DNA from 4 places in the Dryocola baronae genome. Region 1 is predicted to be linked to each of the others. Evidence: predicted binding sites of a transcription regulator. Region 1 holds the regulator's gene; each other region holds the start of a gene.
What was found. The regulator CRP, encoded in region 1, controls carbon source genes, mostly activating them, when cyclic AMP is high. The targets are predictions, from matches to a motif close to ATGTGANNNNNNTCACAT.
Positions count from the first base shown of each region.

Region 2: ACSPHG_RS06990 (YfcZ/YiiS family protein) is a predicted target of CRP. The motif match lies at 2,415-2,432, and genes of this name have one in related genera.
Region 3: msrB (peptide-methionine (R)-S-oxide reductase MsrB) is a predicted target of CRP. The motif match lies at 3,033-3,050, and genes of this name have one in related genera.
Region 4: ldtB (L,D-transpeptidase) is a predicted target of CRP. The motif match lies at 3,246-3,263, and genes of this name have one in related genera.

Region 1 is NZ_JBINNY010000001.1:4,631,682-4,636,760, forward strand. It holds gene ACSPHG_RS21980 (hydrolase) at 1-633, shown strand, start outside; gene ACSPHG_RS21985 (YheU family protein) at 635-853, shown strand; gene ACSPHG_RS21990 (phosphoribulokinase) at 959-1,828, shown strand; gene ACSPHG_RS21995 (OsmC family protein) at 1,857-2,261, opposite strand; gene crp (cAMP-activated global transcriptional regulator CRP) at 2,576-3,208, shown strand; gene ACSPHG_RS22005 (YccS/YhfK family putative transporter) at 3,400-5,079, shown strand, end outside.
Region 2 is NZ_JBINNY010000001.1:1,477,801-1,482,879, reverse strand. It holds gene fadJ (fatty acid oxidation complex subunit alpha FadJ) at 1-524, opposite strand, end outside; gene fadI (acetyl-CoA C-acyltransferase FadI) at 524-1,834, opposite strand; gene ACSPHG_RS06990 (YfcZ/YiiS family protein) at 2,029-2,313, opposite strand; gene fadL (long-chain fatty acid transporter FadL) at 2,682-4,004, shown strand; gene mlaA (phospholipid-binding lipoprotein MlaA) at 4,069-4,827, opposite strand; gene ACSPHG_RS06975 (cytochrome c-type biogenesis protein CcmH) at 4,841-5,079, opposite strand, start outside.
Region 3 is NZ_JBINNY010000001.1:2,871,100-2,876,178, forward strand. It holds gene pncA (bifunctional nicotinamidase/pyrazinamidase) at 1-528, shown strand, start outside; gene chiD (chitinase ChiD) at 853-2,127, shown strand; gene ACSPHG_RS13540 (YeaC family protein) at 2,180-2,455, opposite strand; gene msrB (peptide-methionine (R)-S-oxide reductase MsrB) at 2,499-2,912, opposite strand; gene gapA (glyceraldehyde-3-phosphate dehydrogenase) at 3,258-4,253, shown strand; gene ACSPHG_RS13555 (D-hexose-6-phosphate mutarotase) at 4,333-5,079, shown strand, end outside.
Region 4 is NZ_JBINNY010000001.1:1,635,266-1,640,344, forward strand. It holds gene cdd (cytidine deaminase) at 1-786, opposite strand, end outside; gene ACSPHG_RS07665 (CidB/LrgB family autolysis modulator) at 916-1,611, opposite strand; gene ACSPHG_RS07670 (CidA/LrgA family protein) at 1,608-2,009, opposite strand; gene ldtB (L,D-transpeptidase) at 2,226-3,146, opposite strand; gene ACSPHG_RS07680 (ABC-F family ATPase) at 3,381-4,976, shown strand; gene ACSPHG_RS07685 (glycoside hydrolase family 31 protein) at 5,044-5,079, opposite strand, start outside.

The DNA.
Region 1 (5,079 bases):
ACCGAGGACGGCACCTACTTCCTCAGCTGGCTGAACCAGCGCTATGGCGAAGTGCCAACGGCGGCGGTCGGCTTCTCGCTGGGGGGCAACATGCTGGCCTGCCTGATGGCAAAACAGGGAGCGGACTGCACCCTAAAAGCCGGCGTCGTTGTCTCCGCGCCGCTGATGCTCGAGCAGTGCTGCTATCACATGGAGCAAGGCTTCTCGCGGTTCTACCAGCGCTATCTTCTCAACCTGCTGAAAAAGAACGCCGCGCGCAAGCTGCGCAGCTATCCCGGCACGCTGCCGGTGGACTTAAGGCAGCTCAAGGGCGTGCGCCGCATCCGCGAGTTTGACGATCTTATCACCTCCAAAATCCACGGCTTTGCCGACGCGCTGGACTATTATCGCCAGTGCAGCGCCATGCCGCTGCTGCCGGACATCGCCAAGCCGACGCTCATCATCCACGCCAAAGACGATCCCTTTATGGATCACCACGTCATTCCTGATAAAGCATCGTTACCCGCAAATATTGAATATCAGCTCACAAGCCACGGCGGACACGTCGGCTTTGTGGGCGGCACGCTGCGCAAACCGGAAATGTGGCTCGAGCAGCGTATCCCTGACTGGTTAACAAGATATCTGGACAACTGAGATGATTATTCCCTGGCAAGACATTGACGCCGAGACCCTCGACAATCTCATCGAATCCTTTGTATTACGCGAAGGTACAGATTATGGTGAACAAGAGCGCTCGCTGTCGCAGAAGGTTGCCGACGTGAAGCGACAGCTACAAAGCGGCGAAGCGGTGCTGGTGTGGTCAGAGCTGCATGAGACGGTAAATATCATGCCTCGCGGGCAGTTTCGCGGCTAATCTAAAGCAATAAAATCATCTTCAGGCCCTTCGTCGGGTGGATACGTGCATTCGCCATCCACCCGCTGTGACAGTCCCTTCGAATATCCATGGAGTTGTTGCCTTATGTCAGCCAAACATCCGGTTATTGCCGTCACGGGTTCCAGCGGTGCAGGAACGACCACCACAAGCCTTGCGTTTCGTAAGATATTTCAACAGCTCAACCTGCGCGCCGCCGAAGTCGAAGGCGACAGCTTCCATCGCTATACCCGCCCAGAAATGGACATGGCGATTCGTAAAGCGCGCGACCTGGGCCGTCACATCAGCTATTTCGGGCCAGAGGCCAATGACTTCGGGCTGCTCGAGCAGACGTTTGCCGAATACGGGCGCAGCGGCCAGGGGAAATCCCGCAAGTATCTCCACACCTATGACGAAGCCGTGCCGTGGAACCAAATCCCCGGGACTTTCACGCCCTGGCAGCCGCTGCCTGAACCTACAGACGTGCTGTTTTACGAAGGGCTGCACGGCGGTGTGGTCACCCCGCAGCACGACGTAGCCAACTATGTGGATTTGCTGGTCGGCGTGGTGCCCATCGTTAACCTGGAGTGGATTCAGAAGCTGGTGCGCGACACCAGCGAACGCGGCCATTCACGGGAGGCGGTGATGGATTCCGTGGTCAGATCGATGGATGACTACATCAACTTTATTACGCCGCAGTTTTCCCGCACCCATATCAACTTCCAGCGCGTCCCGACGGTAGACACCTCTAACCCGTTTGCCGCGCGCGGCATTCCGTCGCTGGACGAAAGCTTCGTTGTGATTCACTTCCGCGGGCTGGATAACATCGACTTCCCGTACCTGCTGGCGATGCTGCAAGGCTCTTTCATTTCACACATCAATACGTTGGTGGTGCCGGGGGGCAAAATGGGGCTGGCAATGGAGCTGATAATGACGCCGCTGGTGCAACGGCTGGCGGAAGGCAGAAAAGTCGTTTAGGGCGGCAAAATACCGCCCAGGACACGTATTACAGTTCAATCACTTCATAGCTGTGCGTGATGTTTGCGGCTTTCTCAAGCATCAACGCCACCGAGCAATACTTCTCCGCCGACAGGTCGACGGCGCGGGACACGGCATTGTCCTTCAGATCTTTGCCGGTCACGATGAAATGCAGATTGATGTGGGTGAACAGGCGCGGCGCTTCTTCGCGGCGCTCGGAGGTCAGCTTCACTTCGCAATCCGTCACGTTATGGCGGCCTTTTTGCAAAATAGACACCACATCAATGGCGCTACAGCCGCCGACCGACATCAGGACCATCTCCATCGGGCTGGGTGCTTTATCGCCTGAATTTCCGTCCATCAGGATCTGGTGACCCGACGCCGATTCGCCCAGGAAAGTTAACCCCTCAACCCATTTAACTCGTGCCTGCATTTTGCTTACTCCTGTTAAGAAATTTCCTTCCAGAGTACGCGGATGCAGCAATTGTCGCAACGGAAGGCGACCTGCGTCATGCTGAAACGAGACAATAGGAGACACTTGCCAAAAGCTATGCTAAAACAATCCGGATGCTACATTCGATACATTGACGTGATGTATGTATGCATTGGACATCACTAATTACAGGCGGCAAGATTGACTTGCTGGCCATTTCCCCCAGGTGGGAAATATTCTAACGATTGCAACGCCGGGCAGGAGGTTTTGCATCCTGTCTTTGGTAGCCAGTTTATAACAGAGGATAACCGCGCATGGTGCTTGGCAAACCGCAAACAGACCCGACTCTCGAATGGTTCTTGTCCCATTGCCACATTCATAAGTATCCATCGAAGAGCACGCTGATTCACCAGGGTGAAAAAGCAGAGACGCTGTACTACATCGTCAAAGGCTCCGTGGCCGTGCTGATCAAAGATGAAGAGGGCAAGGAAATGATCCTCTCCTATCTGAACCAGGGTGACTTCATCGGTGAATTAGGCCTGTTTGAAGAAGGCCAGGAGCGCAGTGCCTGGGTTCGCGCGAAAACCGCGTGCGAAGTGGCTGAAATTTCCTATAAAAAATTCCGCCAGCTTATCCAGGTTAACCCAGACATCCTGATGCGCCTCTCTTCCCAGATGGCCCGTCGCCTGCAGGTCACGTCAGAGAAAGTGGGCAACCTTGCCTTCCTCGACGTAACCGGCCGTATCGCTCAAACGCTGCTGAACCTTGCGAAACAGCCAGACGCCATGACCCACCCGGACGGTATGCAGATTAAAATCACCCGCCAGGAAATCGGTCAGATCGTGGGTTGCTCCCGTGAAACCGTAGGCCGCATTCTGAAAATGCTGGAAGATCAAAATCTGATCTCCGCGCACGGTAAAACGATCGTCGTTTACGGTACTCGTTAATTTCCGTTTCCAAAAAGGCGTATCGCTTCGGCAATACGCCTTTTTTGTCTCTAAAACTCCCTTTGCCCGCTCTAAATAATTCGAGTTACAGGTCGGCGGCAAGGGAGGGAGTCCCCAGGAGCTTACTCCAGTAAGTGACCGGGGCGAGTGAGTGCAGCCAACACCCCTGTAACTTGAAGTATGACGAGTCTATGTGGCGCCGACTTATTTATCATCCTGAGGTTAACTACGCACTGCGTCAGACGCTGGTGTTATGTTTACCCGTGGCCGTCGGCCTGGTGCTGGGCAGCCTGCAAAACGGCCTGCTTTTCTCGTTAGTTCCCGCCTGCTGCAACATTGCTGGCCTGGACACCCCCCATCGACGCTTCTTCAAGCGGCTGATTATCGGCGGCAGCCTGTTTGCGCTCAGCAGCCTGATCATGCAGCTTCTTCTGCTCTACACCTCGATCCCGCTGCCCATAATTCTGATGGTGATGGCGCTGATGCTCGGGGTAACCGCGGAAATCAGCGCCCTGCACGCCCGCCTGCTCCCCGCCTCGCTGATTGCGGCGATCTTCACCCTCAGCATGGCCGGGAACATGCCTATCTGGAAACCGATGCTGCTGTATGTTTCCGGCACCATCTGGTACGGCGTCTTTAACTGGTTCTGGTTCTGGATGTGGCGCGAGCAGCCGCTTCGCGAATCCCTGAGCCTGCTCTACCGCCAGCTTGCCGAATACTGCGAAGCAAAATACGGCATGCTGACGCAGCACACCGATCCGGAAAAGGCGCTGCCCCCGCTGCTGGCCCGCCAGCAAAAAGCCGTCGATCTGATTACCGTCTGCTATCAGCAGCTGCACATGCTGGCGGCTAACCAGCAGAACGGCTACAAACGCCTGCTGCGCGCTTTCCAGGTGGCGCTCGACCTCCAGGAGCACATCTCCGTCAGCCTGCACCAGCCCGAAGAGGTGCAGAAACTCGTTGAACAAAGCCACGCCGAAGCGGTGATCCGCTGGAACGCGCAAACCATCGCGTCTCGCCTGCGCGTGCTGGCGGACGACATCCTTTATCACCGCTACCCCAGACGCTTTGATATGGATAAACAGATCGCGGCGCTGGAAAAAATCGCCCGCCAAAACCCGGACAACCCGGTCGGGCAATTCTGCCACTACCACTTCAGCCGTATCGCGCGCGTGCTGCGCACCCAGCGCCCTTTATACGTCCGCGATCTGATGGAAGATCGCCAGCGCCGCCTGCCGCTGTGGCCCGCGCTAAAAAGCTATCTCTCCTTCAAATCGGCGGCGCTGCGCAACGCCGCACGGCTGGGCGTCATGCTCACCGTCGCCAGCCTGCTGGGCGCATCTTTACATCTGCCCAAGCCCTACTGGATCCTGATGACCATCATGTTCGTCACGCAAAACGGCTATGGCGCGACGCGCGTGCGGATTCTGCACCGTTCGGCGGGCACCATGGCGGGCCTGACGATTGCCGGGATCACTCTCCACTTCCACGTTCCGGAAAGCTACACGCTGGTGGCGATGCTGCTCATTACGCTGGTGAGCTACCTGTTTATCCGCAAAAGCTACGGCTGGGCCACCATCGGCTTTACCGTCACCGCGGTATACACGCTGCAGCTGATTACGCTTAGCGCCGAGCAATACATCGTGCCGCGTCTGATCGATACCCTGCTCGGCTGCCTGATTGCCTTTGGCGGCATGATCTGGCTGTGGCCGCAGTGGCAAAGCGGCCTGCTGCGCCAGAACGCCCACGACGCGCTGGAAACCGACCAGGAAGCAATACGGCTGATCCTAAGCCACGACCCGCAGCCGACGCCGCTGGCCTGGCAGCGCATGAAGGTCAACCAGGCGCACAACGCGTTGTTTAACTCGCTC
Region 2 (5,079 bases), 3.2 Mb from region 1:
CGTAGCTGCTTGCCGGTGAGCATCATATCGAGCGCGTTGCTAACGCCAACCAGACGCGGCAAACGCTGCGTGCCGCCTGAGCCGGGCAGCAGGCCAAGCTGCACTTCCGGCAGCCCGAGCTTGGTTTTATCGTCGTCGGTACAGATACGGGAATGGCAGGCCAGCGCAAGCTCTAAGCCGCCGCCCAGACATGCACCGTGGATAGCCGCCACCACCGGGATCGGCAGCGCGGCGATTTCGGCCATTATCTGCTGGCCCTGTCGCGCTAAACCCTGCGCTTCTTCAGCGGTTTTGCAGCCGGCGATCATGTTGATATCGGCACCGGCGACAAAGTTGTCCGGCTTTCCGGAAATAAACACCAGCCCCTGCAGGGCGCTGTTATCGCGCACCTGTTTAATGATGGCGTGAACCTCGGGGCCAAACGACGCCTTGAGTGTGTTCATTTTCTCGCCGGGGACGTCAATCGTCACCACCGCGACGTTATCAAGGCGGATATGCAGGGAGAACGCGCTTGTCTGTTCCATCATTCGACCTCCAGAACCATGGCCGCGCCCAGGCCACCCGCCGCACAGGCGGTCACCAATCCGAACCCGCCGCCGCGACGGCGCAGCTCATGCAAAGTTTGGGTAATCATACGCGCGCCGGTTGCCGCGAACGGATGTCCGTAGGCAATCGAGCCGCCCAGCACGTTAAACTTAGCGTCGTCCACCTCACCGGTCGCATGAGCGCGGCCCAGCACGTCACGCGCGAATCGTTCGCTGGAAAGCATTTTCAAATTGGCGAGCGTCTGGGCTGCAAAGGCTTCGTGCATATCAAAAAGCGTGAGATCGTTAAGCGTGATCCCAGCCCTTTCGAGCGCCAGCGGCGTTGCCCACGCCGGGCCTAACAGCATGTCTTTCCAGACATCGACCGCGGTAAAAGCATAGCTGCGCAAAAAGCCCAGCGGTTTCAGGCCAAGCTCTTTGGCACGTGATTCCGTCATCAGAATGACCGCCGCCGCGCCGTCGGTCAGCGGCGTGCTGTTTGCCGCCGTAACCGTGCCGTGCTTGCGGTCAAATGCCGGACGCAGCTTCGCGTAATCCGCAAGCGACGATCCTTTGCGCACGTTGTTATCTTCACTGAAAGGCTGGCGATACGGCGGAATAAAGGCCGTCATCACCTCTTCCGTGAGCTTGCCCTCCTGCCAGGCAAGCGCCGCACGCTCGTGGGAACGATGTGCCAGGGCATCCTGCTGCTCGCGCGTTATGCCGTGCGTTTTCGCCATCTGTTCGGCGGTATCGCCCATTCGCAGTCCGGTAGAATACTCGGCAACGGCTGGCGGCACCGGAAGCAGATCGCGCGGACGCAGGCGGGAAAAAAGCTTTAGCCTCTGGCCCAGGGTGCGGGCTTTATTTACATCGACTAGCGTGCGACCCAGTTTTTTGCTGACGCCAATTGGTAATACCGAAGACGAATCTGCTCCGCCCGCTATGCCCGCCCGTATTGTACCGGCCATCAGGCTTTCAGCGACGTTCGCCACCGCCTGGAAGCTGGTCGCGCAGGCACGGCTAACGCTGTAGGCATCGGTATGCACGCTCATGCCCGTCCCTAGAACAATTTCACGCGCGATATTCGGCGCTTCCGGCATCTGCACAACCTGGCCGAAAACGAGCTGTTCGATGATTTCGGGGGGGATTTCGCTGCGCGCCAGCAGTTCGCTGACCACCATATTGCCGAGATCGATAGCGGGAATGCCGTGAAAAGCGGTAGCCTGGCGCGCAAAGGGCGTGCGTAAACCGCTGACAATGGCAATGCGGTCACCCTGACGGGTCACCAGCGGAAGTGCCTGACTCATAACGTTCCCCTGTTAAAATGTAAACTAGTGGTCTGACCTGATCATAGTTTTAACCAAAAAGTTACATCCAGCCAACTGGCGAACTAAAAAATTGGGAGTGGGGACACGCTTTGGGATGGGTGATTCGGGAAGTTGATGTGAAAGGTGGGGTGGATAAGCGCAGGCGCCATCCACCCTCTAACTAACAAAAAAGATTAACGCAGGCCGAGCTGGAAGATCATAGTTTCAGCCTGGCAGCTGAATACAAAATCGATATCCAGACGCACGCCTTCGGCTTCTTCGGTATAGCGCGGCACAATTTTGCAGGGTTCGGATTCTACGTCGCGGGCTTTGGCGCTCAGCGCTGCCAGCGTTTCGTCAGCTTCAGCTTTGGTCGCAAAAACGCGGCTGTAGGTCGCGGTGCAGTCGGTGTTATCGATGATGGAACCGACGTCAATACAGCAGCAAACCGGGGTTTCATCAGCGGTGTTTTTACTCATTATGATTTCCTCTGTATTTAAGCGATAGGGATTAAACAATTGCCGTCTATTTTACGCTCCCCGTTGAAGCCACTCCAGCCGTTAATTTTGTCAGGCCTCACAAGTGACCAAAATCACACTTAAAAATGATCTAAAACAAAATTCACGCTCATGGGTGAGTGACCCTGGCCGCGATTTTGCCAGGCAGATCCCGTTTTTAAGATCATTCTTGAAAAACCTTAGATACAAACTTGCAACATCCCATCTGGTCAGACCTATACTCACGCCACTGGTCTGCTTTCTCTGTACATGATCAGCCCCTACTATTCGCGCTCCTGTTACGGTGTGTAACATTGTTTGTATAAAAATAAATCTATGAGGTTTTGGTCATGAGCCAGAAAAACCTGTTTACAAAGTCAGCCCTCGCGGTTGCAGTGGCAATTGTCTCCTCGCAGGCGTACGCAGCCGGCTTTCAATTAAACGAGTTCTCTTCCTCTGGCCTTGGCCGAGCCTATTCAGGGGAAGGTGCGGTGGCGGACAATGCGGGCTCAGCCAGCCGTAACCCCGCGACCATTATGATGTTCGACCGTCCGTCTTTCTCTGGCGGCGCGGTGTTCGTTGACCCGGACGTTAATATTTCCGGTACTTCTCCTTCCGGTCGCAGCACTGACGCAGACAATATTGCGCCAACTGCCTGGGTGCCAAACCTGCATTTCGTGGCGCCTATTAATGAGCAGTTTGGTTGGGGGGCTTCCGTTACCTCTAACTATGGCCTCGCGACCGAATTTAACAATGACTACACGGCCGGTTCGATGGGCGGCAAAACCGACCTGACGACCCTGAACCTGAATTTGAGCGGCGCATACCGTTTAAATAATAACTGGAGCTTCGGCCTTGGCTTTGATGCGGTTTACGCCAAAGCGAAGATCGAACGTTACGCCGGTGATTTACCGCAGCTGATCGCAGGTTCCGGCGCGCTGCCACCGCAGCTTGCAGGCCCGGTTTCACAGATTCCTGGCGACACCCAAATCGCGCACCTGAAGGGTGACGAGTGGGGCTTCGGCTGGAACGCCGGTATCCTTTACGAAATCGATAAAGATAACCGCTACGGCTTTACCTACCGTTCAGAAGTAAAAATCGACTTCGACGGCGACTATAAGAGCAACCTGCCTTCCGCCTACAACCCATTGTTGTCTAATTTTGGCCTACCGGCTGGCACCAACGGGCAAACCGTTCCAGGCTCTCTGACCCTGAACCTGCCTGAAATGTGGGAACTGTCTGGCTATAACAAAGTCGCGCCGCAGTGGGCTATCCACTACAGCCTGACCTACACCAGTTGGAGCCAGTTCCAGGAGCTGAAAGCGACCGGCAGCAACGGCCAGACGCTGTTCTATAAAGATGAAAGCTTCAAAGATGCGTACCGCATTGCGCTGGGTACCACCTACTTTATGGATAAGAACTGGACCTTCCGCACCGGTATCGCATTTGACGATAGCCCGGTTCCGGCTGAAAACCGCTCCATCTCCATTCCGGATCAGGACCGTCTGTGGCTGAGCGCGGGTACCACCTATGCGTTTAACGAAGATGCCTCCGTTGACCTGGGCGTTTCCTATATGCACGGCCAGCACGTAGAGATCAAAGAAGGTCCATACACCTTCCAGTCCGAAGGGAAAGCCTGGCTGTACGGCATGAACTTCAACTACGCGTTCTAAGTCAAAGCCGCAACGAAAAAGGCGAATCCATTGGATTCGCCTTTTTTTATAGCCTTCGCCCCGGTTACTGCGAGTCGATATCTTTCAGATCGTCCTGAATCGCCGCCGCGTTCGGGTTCGCCGTGGGAGTTAGCTTGCCGCCGTTGGCGATAAAGTCGTGACGCTGGAAGTAGGCTTCGCGCACCATGATGTACGGGTCGGAAGACTGTTTCAGCAGGCCGTCGGAATCCAGCAGCTGGGCACGCGTTTCAATGCCTTCAACCGTCCATTTACCGATAGACATCGGCCAGGTCAGCCAGGAAAGGATTGGATAGAGCGTATCGGCATAGTCACCGCCGTCTTCACGCAGCGTGAAGCTGCCGTAGAACGGAAGCTGTACGTACGGCCCGTAGCCCACGCCGTAGTGACCCAGCGTCGAACCAAAGCGATGCGGCTCTACGCGCTGCAGTTTCGGGTTCGCAAGGCCAGCCACGTCGATAAAACCGCCCATGCCCAGCAGGGTGTTCAGGAAGAAACGGGTAAAGTGCACCATCCCCTGATACGGATCGCCCTGAATGAAGTAGTTCACCATGGTGGCGGGCTCTTCAAGGTTGCTGGTGAAGTTGCTTAAGCCGTTACGCGCGGGCTGCGGCACATAATCACGCCAGGCGACGGCAACAGGACGCACAACGTACGGGTCCAACACGTTGAAGTTGAAGTTGTACATTGTCCGGTTGAACCCTTCAAGCGGGTCCGAGCGCCCCTGCTGCTGCTGGTCGCCGGAGCTGGCGCAGCCGACTAACAGCGTCGTGGCCAGAGCCAGTCCGGTCAGGCGAAAATTCATATGCGTCTCCCTGTTATTGTTTATCTACGCTCTCAGGTTGGGTGATGTCCTGACCTGCCTGTGCTTTCGCCTGTTCGATACTCCGTTCGACGACGGCACGACGCTGGTCATTCGCCGGTAACAGCCGCAGCATAACCTGCCACGCACCAATAGCTTCGCGATAGTTCTGCTGCTCAAAAGCATTAAAGGCAAACAGGCTTAGCGCGCGAATATTGGTATGATCAGTTTTGAGCATTTCACGCAAAAGACGCC
Region 3 (5,079 bases), 1.8 Mb from region 1:
GATCTGATTTGCCGCTTTAAGGCACGCGGCGAGGCGATTGTGGCATCCCAGGACTGGCACCCTGCCCGCCACGGCAGCTTTGCAAGCGTTCAGGGCGCGGAGCCTTACTCGCAGGGGGAACTCGAGGGACTGCCGCAGACCTGGTGGCCCGATCACTGCGTCCAGCATACGGAAGGCGTGGCGCTCCATCCTCTGCTCCACGCGGACGATATTGATGCGGTGTTCCACAAGGGTGAAAATCCCGCCATCGATAGCTACAGCGCGTTTTTCGATAACGGGCACCGCCAGGAGACTGGCCTTGACGCCTGGCTGCGCGAGCGGGGCATATCACAGCTGGTGGTGCTGGGGCTGGCGACGGACTACTGCGTGAAATTTACCGTGCTGGACGCGCTCGAGCTGGGCTATGAGGTTACGGTTATCTCCGACGGCTGTCGCGGCGTGAATATCAACCCGCAGGATAGTCTGATGGCGTTCCAGGATATGTCCGTGGCGGGGGCAACGATCGTTACGCTAGCGGATTTCTATTAGTTCACTTTCCTGTGTCGGATGGCGCTTCGCTTATCCGACCTACAACACATGCGCCTTCCGTCAGAAATGTCGGACGGCGCTTCGCTTATCCGACCTACAAAAAAAGCGTTGTCCGTCAGCAAGAACGGGGGACGCGATGAATATCCGAGCGACAACTACGCAGCCCCCGCCACCTCTTTCTCGATTCGGCTCTCATTTTGGACTTTATTTGCTCGCCCTTCGCTGAGAGCGCTCTCATAATCGACTTGCTTACTTATTCAGCGTCTTAGCTGAGTTTGCCTCGCCTGAGGCGTTTCCAATATTGTCTGTCAAAGAGGAATTGCTATGAAGTTTACGCGCAAACTGCTGCCGCTGCTGGCAGTTATCCAGCTCGCCTGTGCGGGTGCCGCCCACGCCGCTGAATATCTATCAGTGGGTTATTTTAACGGCGGCGGCGACGTTACCGCAGGGCCTGGGGGCGATATCAACAAGCTTGATGTCCGCCAGATTACCCATCTCAACTACTCGTTTGGCCTGATTTACAACGATGAAAAGGGCGAAACCAACGCCGCGCTGAAAGACGCCACGAAGCTGCATCAGATTTGGCTCTCGCCAAAGGTTATGTCCGACCTGGAAAAGGTGCCCGACCTGCGTAAGCAGAACCCGCAGCTGAAAGTGTTGCTGTCCGTGGGAGGCTGGGGCGCTCGCGGATTCTCTGGCGCTGCGGCTAGTCCGGAAAGCCGCGCCGTATTTATCCGCTCTGCTCAGGAGGTGATCAAGCGCTACGGCCTGGACGGCATCGACTTAGACTGGGAGTACCCGATTAACGGCGCGTGGGGCCTTGTGGACGCCACCGCAGCAGACCGCGACAACTTCACCGCCCTGCTTAACGAGCTGCGCCAGGCGTTGGGCAAAGAGAAGCTGCTGACTATCGCCGTGGGTGCCAACGTGAAAAGCCCAACCGAGTGGGTGGATGTAAAGGCTATCGCCCCGGCGCTGGACTACATCAACCTGATGACCTACGACATGGCATACGGCACGCAGTATTTCAACGCCAACCTGTATGACTCAAAGGCCTGGCCGACGGTGGCGGCGGCGGATAAATACAGCGCGGATTATGTGGTCAACAACTACATTGCGGCGGGCCTCAAGCCTGCGCAGATGAATCTCGGCATCGGCTTCTATGGCCGCGTGCCAAAACGCGCGACCGAGCCGGGTATCGACTGGGATAAGCCGGATGCGGCTAAAAATCCGGTCACCCAGCCCTACTTCGGCGCGCCGGAGAAAGCCGTGTTTATGTCCTATGGTCTGGACCTCACCAAGGACAGCTACTTCAAGTACAACGACATTGTGAGCAAGCTGCTGAACGATCCGCAGAAGCGCTTTACCGAACGCTGGGACGACGACGCGAAGGTGCCGTACCTGACGATGAAAAATGCGGAAGGCAAAGACCTGTTTGCTATTTCGTACGAGAATCCAAAATCCGTGGCGGTGAAGGCGGAGTACATCAAAAGTAAGGGGCTGGGCGGTGCGATGTTCTGGGAATACGGAGCGGATGATAATAACCAGCTAGCGAAGCAGCTGGCCGAAACGCTGGGGATTAAGACCGAGCATCAATAACGGCGGCGGCGGGTGGCGCAAGCTTACCCGCCCTATCCATGCTTAGTCCGAACTAAAGCTTCACCGTCATAATCGGCGCAGGTTCAATGCCGAACTCCGCTTTCAGCTGTTGCTTGCTTTTCATCACGATGTTGCCGTCGGTGCCGATAGTCATATGCTGGGCATCAACGTTGTGACGCGTCTGCCACATCATCACTAACTGCAGGCTGTTTTCTTTCTGATCCGGCGTAAGCGCAACGCCGTCGGGCCACTTGCCTAACTCTACCGCCGTGACCAGGCGCTGATAAATTTCAGGCGTCATGACGGCCAACATTTCATCCAAATTCATCATACGAGCAGCTTCCTGTGGAATAATTTGCTGAATCGATTTTTCAACCTTTAGTTTGCTCACCGTTCTGGTCATCGGTGAAGCTTAGCGACGCGGAGTTAACGCAGTAGCGTTCGCCCGTAGGCTGCGGCCCGTCTGGGAAAACGTGCCCCAGATGCGCTTCGCAGTTGCCGCAGCGGATCTCTACCCGCTCCATGCCGTGTGAAAAATCTTTGATATAACGGATAGCCTCGTCGCTTACCGGCTCGTAGAAGCTCGGCCAGCCGCAGCCGGAGTCGTACTTGGTTTCAGATTTGAACAGTGCGGCATCGCAAACCAGGCAGTGGTAGATGCCATCGCGCTTGTTGTGCAATAGACGCCCCGAGAACGGCGGCTCTGTGCCATGTTCCTGCGTGACGTAATACTGCATCTCGTTAAGGTTTTTCTTCGCTGAATCAGGGGGTAATTGGTTAGCCATATGCGTACATCTCGTGCAGTTGCTACGGTGACTGATAACAGCATGATTCTAACAAAAAATTAACAACACCGTGCAGCTTTTTGTTCTAAACTTAGCCCTGAATTTCTGGCTCGGCATTAATTGTGACCCATGTCACATTCTTGTTGATTTTGCCCTTTAGAATTCCAGAAACCGTCCCCATATGGTCAAAAGCCTAAAGGGAAAGGTTAAGTGGTTTTATCGTACAATTGATGTCCACAGGATTGATTTGTCGCAATGATTGACACGATTCCGCTTGACGCTGCGTAAGGTTTTTGTAATTTTACAGCCAACCTTTTATTCACTAACAAATAGCTGGTGGAATATATGACTATCAAAGTAGGTATCAACGGTTTTGGCCGTATCGGCCGTATTGTTTTCCGTGCTGCACAGGAACGTTCTGACATCGAGATCGTTGCAATCAACGACCTGTTAGACGCTGACTACATGGCTTACATGCTGAAGTACGACTCCACTCACGGTCGTTTCAACGGCACTGTAGAAGTTAAAGACGGCCACCTGGTTGTTAACGGCAAAACTATCCGTGTTACCGCAGAACGTGACCCGGCTAACCTGAAATGGAACGAAGTTAACGTTGACGTAGTTGCTGAAGCAACTGGTCTGTTCCTGACCGACGAAACTGCGCGTAAGCACATCACCGCTGGCGCTAAGAAAGTCGTTCTGACTGGTCCTTCCAAAGACAACACCCCAATGTTCGTTCGTGGTGCTAACTTTGAAAAATATGCTGGCCAGGATATCGTTTCTAACGCATCTTGCACCACCAACTGCCTGGCTCCACTGGCTAAAGTTATCAACGACAACTTCGGTATCGTTGAAGGCCTGATGACCACCGTTCACGCTACCACCGCTACTCAGAAAACTGTTGATGGCCCGTCTCACAAAGACTGGCGCGGCGGCCGCGGCGCAGCTCAGAACATCATCCCTTCTTCTACCGGTGCTGCTAAAGCTGTAGGCGTTGTACTGCCAGAGCTGAACGGCAAACTGACTGGTATGGCGTTCCGCGTTCCAACTCCAAACGTGTCTGTTGTTGACCTGACCGTTCGTCTGGAAAAAGCAGCGTCTTACGAAGAAATCAAGAAAGCAATCAAAGCGGCTTCTGAAGGCGCAATGAAAGGCGTTCTGGGTTACACCGAAGACGACGTTGTATCTACCGATTTCAACGGCGAAGTTTGCACTTCCGTGTTCGATGCTAAAGCTGGTATCGCACTGAACGACAACTTTGTGAAACTGGTTTCCTGGTACGACAACGAAACTGGCTACTCCAACAAAGTACTGGACCTGATTGCACACATCTCCAAATAAGTTGAGATGAGCAGTTAATCCATAAGGCGACCATTCGTGGTCGCTTTTTTTTTGCCTTTTCGATATATAGGTTGAGTCAATGATTACTAAAATTTTTGCCCTTCCGGTTATTGAACAAATCACCCCTGTCCTCTCCCGTCGTCAGCTTGATCAACTGGAAGTGATTGTTATCGACCATCCGCAGGTTCGTGCTTCCGTCGCTCTCCAGGGGGCGCATCTGCTCTCATGGAAACCTGCCGGTGAAGAAGAAGTCCTGTGGCTGAGCAACAACACTCCCTTCCAGCACGGTAAAGCGCTGCGCGGCGGCGTGCCGATCTGCTGGCCCTGGTTTGGCCCGGCCGAGCAGGAAGGCCTGCCCGCTCACGGCTTCGCGCGTAACCTGCCATGGACGCTGAGCGCCCATAATGAAGATGCCAACGGCGTTTCGCTGACCTTTGAACTGCAAAGCAATGATGAAACCCGCAAGCTTTGGCCGCATGACTTCACCCTGTATGCGCGTTACAAGCTGGGTAAAACCTGCGAGATGGAGCTGGAAGCCCACGGCGAGTTCGAAGCCACAAGCGCCCTGCACACCTATTTCAACGTGGGCGACATCGCCGATGTTAAGGTCAGCGGGCTGGGCAACGAGTACATCGACAAAGTGCTGGGTGGTGAAAAAGGCGCGTTGACCGACGGCGTGCAAACCTTCCCGGATCGTACCGACCGCCTGTACCTGGCCGCCGAAGACTGCAGCGTCATTCACGACGCCAGCCTGAAGCGCACCATTGACGTGGTGCACCACCATCAGAGCAACGTTGTCGGCTGGAACCCAGGCCCGGCGCTGTCT
Region 4 (5,079 bases), 3.0 Mb from region 1:
CAGCACCGCGCGCTGGATGTCGCTGTAGTCGTAGCCGGAAAGGCTCAGCAGGTTCAGCGCGGCCTGCAGCGGAGGCAGCGACGGGTTGAACGCGGCGTTTTCAGCGTAGCTCCCGGAGATGATTTTGCCGTCGCGTAGCTCAAGCGCCACGCCCGCTGGCGCTTTGCTGTAAGGCGCGTGGCTGCGGTTCGCGGCAACAATTGCGGCCTGGTTTAGCTCATCGCCCTGGAGGGCAAAACCGTGGTCAACGTCGTCCAGCAGCAGCGTGCTTATCTCAAGATCGCGCGGACCGAAAGAATCGGGCAGGTAGTCGCCGAGCGTTGCCGGCCTGCGGCCAGGAAGGTTGATTTGCAGCTTCACGCCGCTGTTTAGCTCGTTCATAAACTGGCGGCAGTGGCCGCACGGCGTGTAGTTAACGGTCACGGAAGCGAGGCCTTTTTCACCGCGCATCCAGGCGTGGGTGATGGAGCTTTGCTCGGCGTGAACCGTTTGCTGCATGGTGGTGCCAGCAAATTCCATATTCGCGCCGAAATAGAGATTACCGCTGACGCCTCGTGCAACGGCACCGACGTTGAAATTAGAGAGTTCCGCACGGGCACATGAGGCAGCAAGCGGGAGCAGCGCGAAAGCCAGCGCATCATCATCCAGGCCCGTCTGCTTTTTCAGCGCCTCTACTTCCTGCGCGCCGAACATGGCCGGGAAATGGTCATCGGCGAGCAGGGATTGCAGGGCCGCCTGCAGCGAAGCCGGGAGCTGAGTGAAAGCAGCATGAAAACGAGAACGCATGTTTCTTAGCCTCTAATAGGTATTGGAGCCGTAGTGTACGGCGCTATAGAGGCTTTATATGTGATCCGTATCTAATTGCAAATGCAACGAATGAAATAAAAAATGAAAATGCGCGATCTCTCGCAAGTTTTAACGAAACAGCGCCAGAATCACCGGGAAAAGGAACGGGGCGATAAGCGACGTCATGATCCCGCAAATCACCAGCGCCAACGAGCTAAACGCGCCTTCCTGAAAATCAAGCTCGGCGCAGCGGGCGGTGCCCAAAGCGTGAGAGGCCGTGCCCATCGCCAGGCCGCGTGAAGCCTTGGTGGAAATACGCATTAGGTTCAGCAGGCTGTGGCCGAACACCGCGCCCAAAATCCCAACGAAGATCACGCAAACCGCGCTGATGGCCGGGATGCCGCCGATGCTGCCGCCTACGGCCATCGCAATCGGCGTCGTCACGGATTTTGGCAGGACGGAGGCCGCAATCTCAGGCGTTGCCCCCATGTACAGCGCAATGGCGGTACCGCTTATCATCGCCACCATGCTGCCGATAAAGCAGATTGTGATGATGGATTTCCAGCGCGCCCGGATCTGGTGCAGCTGCTCATAGAGCGGAAAGGCGAGTGCCACGACGGCGGGTTGCAGCAGGTCATTCAGCACCTCGCTGCCCTTAAAGTAGCTCGTGTAAGACACGCCGGTGAAGATCAGAATAGGGATGATCACCACCATCGAAACCAGCAGCGGATTGAGCAGCGGCGATTTAAAACGCGCGCCAAGCCTGCGTGCGCCAAAAAACACCAGCAGCGTTAACGGCAGGGACCACCAGATAGATTGCATCATTTTTTGTCAGCCTCGCTCTCACCGACAATCTTGCGTTCGCCGTGAACGAGATGGGAACTCCAGCTCACGATAATAAGTACCACCAGCGTGCTGATAAAACAGGACACCACCACCGGGCCAAACTGCGCCTTCAGCACCTCGTAATACTGCATAACGCCAACGCCTATCGGCACGAACAGCAGCGCCATATAGCGAATCAGCAGGTGGCAGCTGGGCTTGACCCACTTCGCGGGCATGATTTGCAGCGACAGCAGCACGAATAAAATCAGCATGCCGATAATGCTGCCCGGAATGGCGATAGGAAGCAGTGACGCGATAGCGATACCGGCATATAAGCACAGGTAAATTAAGATAAAAGACCGCAGATACTGCCAGACAATGGTGAGTGTGTTACGCATGGAGATGACCCTTTAAGAAACGCATTCATCATACAATTAAACTTAAAATTGTGCTACCGATCACATCATGACTTATGAGCATACCAAATATTCCAGAAATGAAGGTTCCAGAATTGATTGGGCAATTAGACAGGGAAATAAAAAAGGCGACCTGAGAAGGTCGCCTTAACGTGCATGGGCAGGCATGCGTAGCGCCGCCCGCCGGAGGTCAATCGCTTAGTTCAAGCGTACCGGCATACCGGAACGGTCTTTGATCGCCTGATCCACCACGTTGGTGTCAACGTCCGGCTGAGCGGTAATCGCCGTCACGCTGCTGGTCAGATTGATTGGCACAATCTCGTCAGAGTTGAACTGCGCTTCGGTGGTGGACAGCGGGTTGTGAACCTCGATGTAGCGCGTGCCGTCTGGCTCAACGGTGGCTTTCACCGGCTCATCAATAAACTGTACGCGGGTGCCGACCGGCACGTTCTCGAACAGGAACTTGATGTCTTCGTTACGCAGACGCACGCAGCCGTGGCTGACGCGCAGGCCGATACCAAAGTTGGCATTGGTACCGTGAATAGCATACAGGCGGCCAATGTACAGCGCGTACAGGCCCATAGGGTTGTCCGGACCGGCTGGCACTACGGCTGGCAGTGGCGTACCGGCTGCCGCGTATTCCGCGTGCATTTTGGCCGTTGGCGTCCAGGTTGGGCCGGCTTTTTTACGCTCTACTTTTGTCGTCCAGTTGATCGGGGTGTCTTTACCCAGCTGGCCGATACCGATAGGCAGCACGATAACCGTGTTGGTGTCTTTCGGATAATAGTAGAGGCGCATTTCAGCGCTGTTAATCACGATGCCTTCATGAACGGTATCCGGCAGGATGAGCTGCTGCGGAATGTTCAGGATGGTGCCAGGCTTTGGCAGATACGGATCGACGCCTGGGTTGGCTTCAAGCATGTTGGAAAGACCCATCTGGTACTGCGCTGCAAACTCTTCCAGCGGCGCGGTGCTACCTTCAGGAATGGTAATGACCTGGTTTTGACCAATCAGACGGCTGCCATCGGTTGGCAGGGGATAGGTCACGGCGGAAGCTGTTTTGCTAAAAGACACGACAGCCACAAATGCCAGTAAAATCGAGCGTAATTTTATATTCATGTTGTGCGAAGTATTTATGGCCACACAGGCTAGTTGGTTAGGAATCAGATGGGGTTCAGCCGCGCATTATATGTGCATTGCATCTTTCTGGGAAATCAGATGTGGATTAAATCACACTTTTTTCACATTGATTACATAATAGACAATACATAAGCAACGCGATCCTCATGCGCACTTATGGCATACTGTGCCCGATATCACAAATTACATCACTTCTTTTATCAGGACATCTTTGTGCTAGTTTCCAGTAACGTCACTATGCAGTTCGGCAGTAAGCCGCTGTTTGAAAACATCTCCGTCAAATTTGGCGGCGGCAATCGCTACGGCCTGATTGGCGCTAACGGTAGCGGTAAGTCCACCTTTATGAAGATCCTCGGCGGTGATTTAGACCCGACCCTGGGCAACGTATCACTCGATCCGAACGAGCGCATCGGTAAGCTGCGCCAGGATCAGTTCGCCTTTGAAAAATTCACCGTGCTCGACACCGTGATCATGGGCCACGCAGAACTCTGGGAAGTAAAAGAAGAGCGCGACCGCATTTACGCGCAGCCAGAGATGAGCGAAGAAGACGGCTATAAAGTTGCCGATCTCGAAACCAAATATGGCGAAATGGACGGCTACACCGCAGAAGCTCGCGCGGGTGAACTGCTGCTGGGCGTCGGCATTCCGGTAGAACAGCATTACGGCCCGATGAGCGAAGTCGCACCCGGCTGGAAGCTGCGCGTGCTGCTGGCGCAGGCGCTGTTCTCAAATCCGGACATCCTGCTGCTCGATGAACCGACGAACAACCTCGATATCGACACCATTCGCTGGCTGGAAACCGTGCTCAACGAGCGCAACAGCACCATGATCATCATCTCGCACGACCGTCACTTCCTGAACATGGTTTGTACCCACATGGCGGATCTGGACTACGGCGAGCTGCGCGTGTATCCGGGCAACTACGACGAGTACATGACGGCGGCAACCCAGGCCCGTGAACGCCTGCTGGCCGACAACGCGAAGAAAAAAGCCCAGATTGCCGACCTGCAATCCTTCGTCAGCCGCTTTAGCGCCAACGCCTCGAAATCACGCCAGGCGACCTCACGCGCCCGTCAGATTGACAAAATCAAGCTCGACGAAGTGAAGGCCTCCAGCCGTCAGAACCCGTTCATCCGTTTCGAACAGGACAAGAAGCTGTTCCGCAACGCGCTGGAAGTGGAAGCGCTGGCGAAAGGCTTTGATGAAGGCCCGCTGTTCAAAGGCGTCAACATGCTGCTCGAAGTGGGTGAAAAACTCGCGGTGCTGGGCACCAACGGCGTGGGTAAATCCACCTTCCTGAAAACCCTGGTCGGCGAATTAGCGCCGGACGCGGGTGCCGTAAAATGGTCCGAAAACGCGCAGATCGGCTACTACGCGCAGGATCACGAATACGAGTTTGAAAACGATCTCACCGTCTTCGACTGGATGAGCCAGTGGAAGCAAGAGGGCGACGACGAGCAGGCGGTGCGCAGCATCCTTGGCCGTCTGCTGTTCAGCCAGGACGACATCAAAAAACCAGCCAAAGTGCTTTCCGGTGGTGAAAAAGGCCGCATGCTGTTCGGCAAGCTGATGATGGAACGCCCGAACGTGCTGGTAATGGATGAACCTACCAACCACCTGGACATGGAATCCATCGAATCGCTGAACATGGCGCTGGAAATGTACCCGGGCACGCTGATCTTCGTTTCTCACGACCGTGAGTTCGTAAGCTCGCTGGCGACCCGCGTCATTGAAATCACGCCTGAGCGCGTCATCGACTTTACCGGCGGGTACGAAGATTACCTGCGCAGTAAAGGGATTGATGGTTAAAAGAAAAAACCGCCGAATTCGGCGGTTTTTTTGCAGCGATGTCGGATGGCGCTAACGCTTATCCGACCTACAGCTTCCAACTCTCCTGCGCCACGCCGTCCAC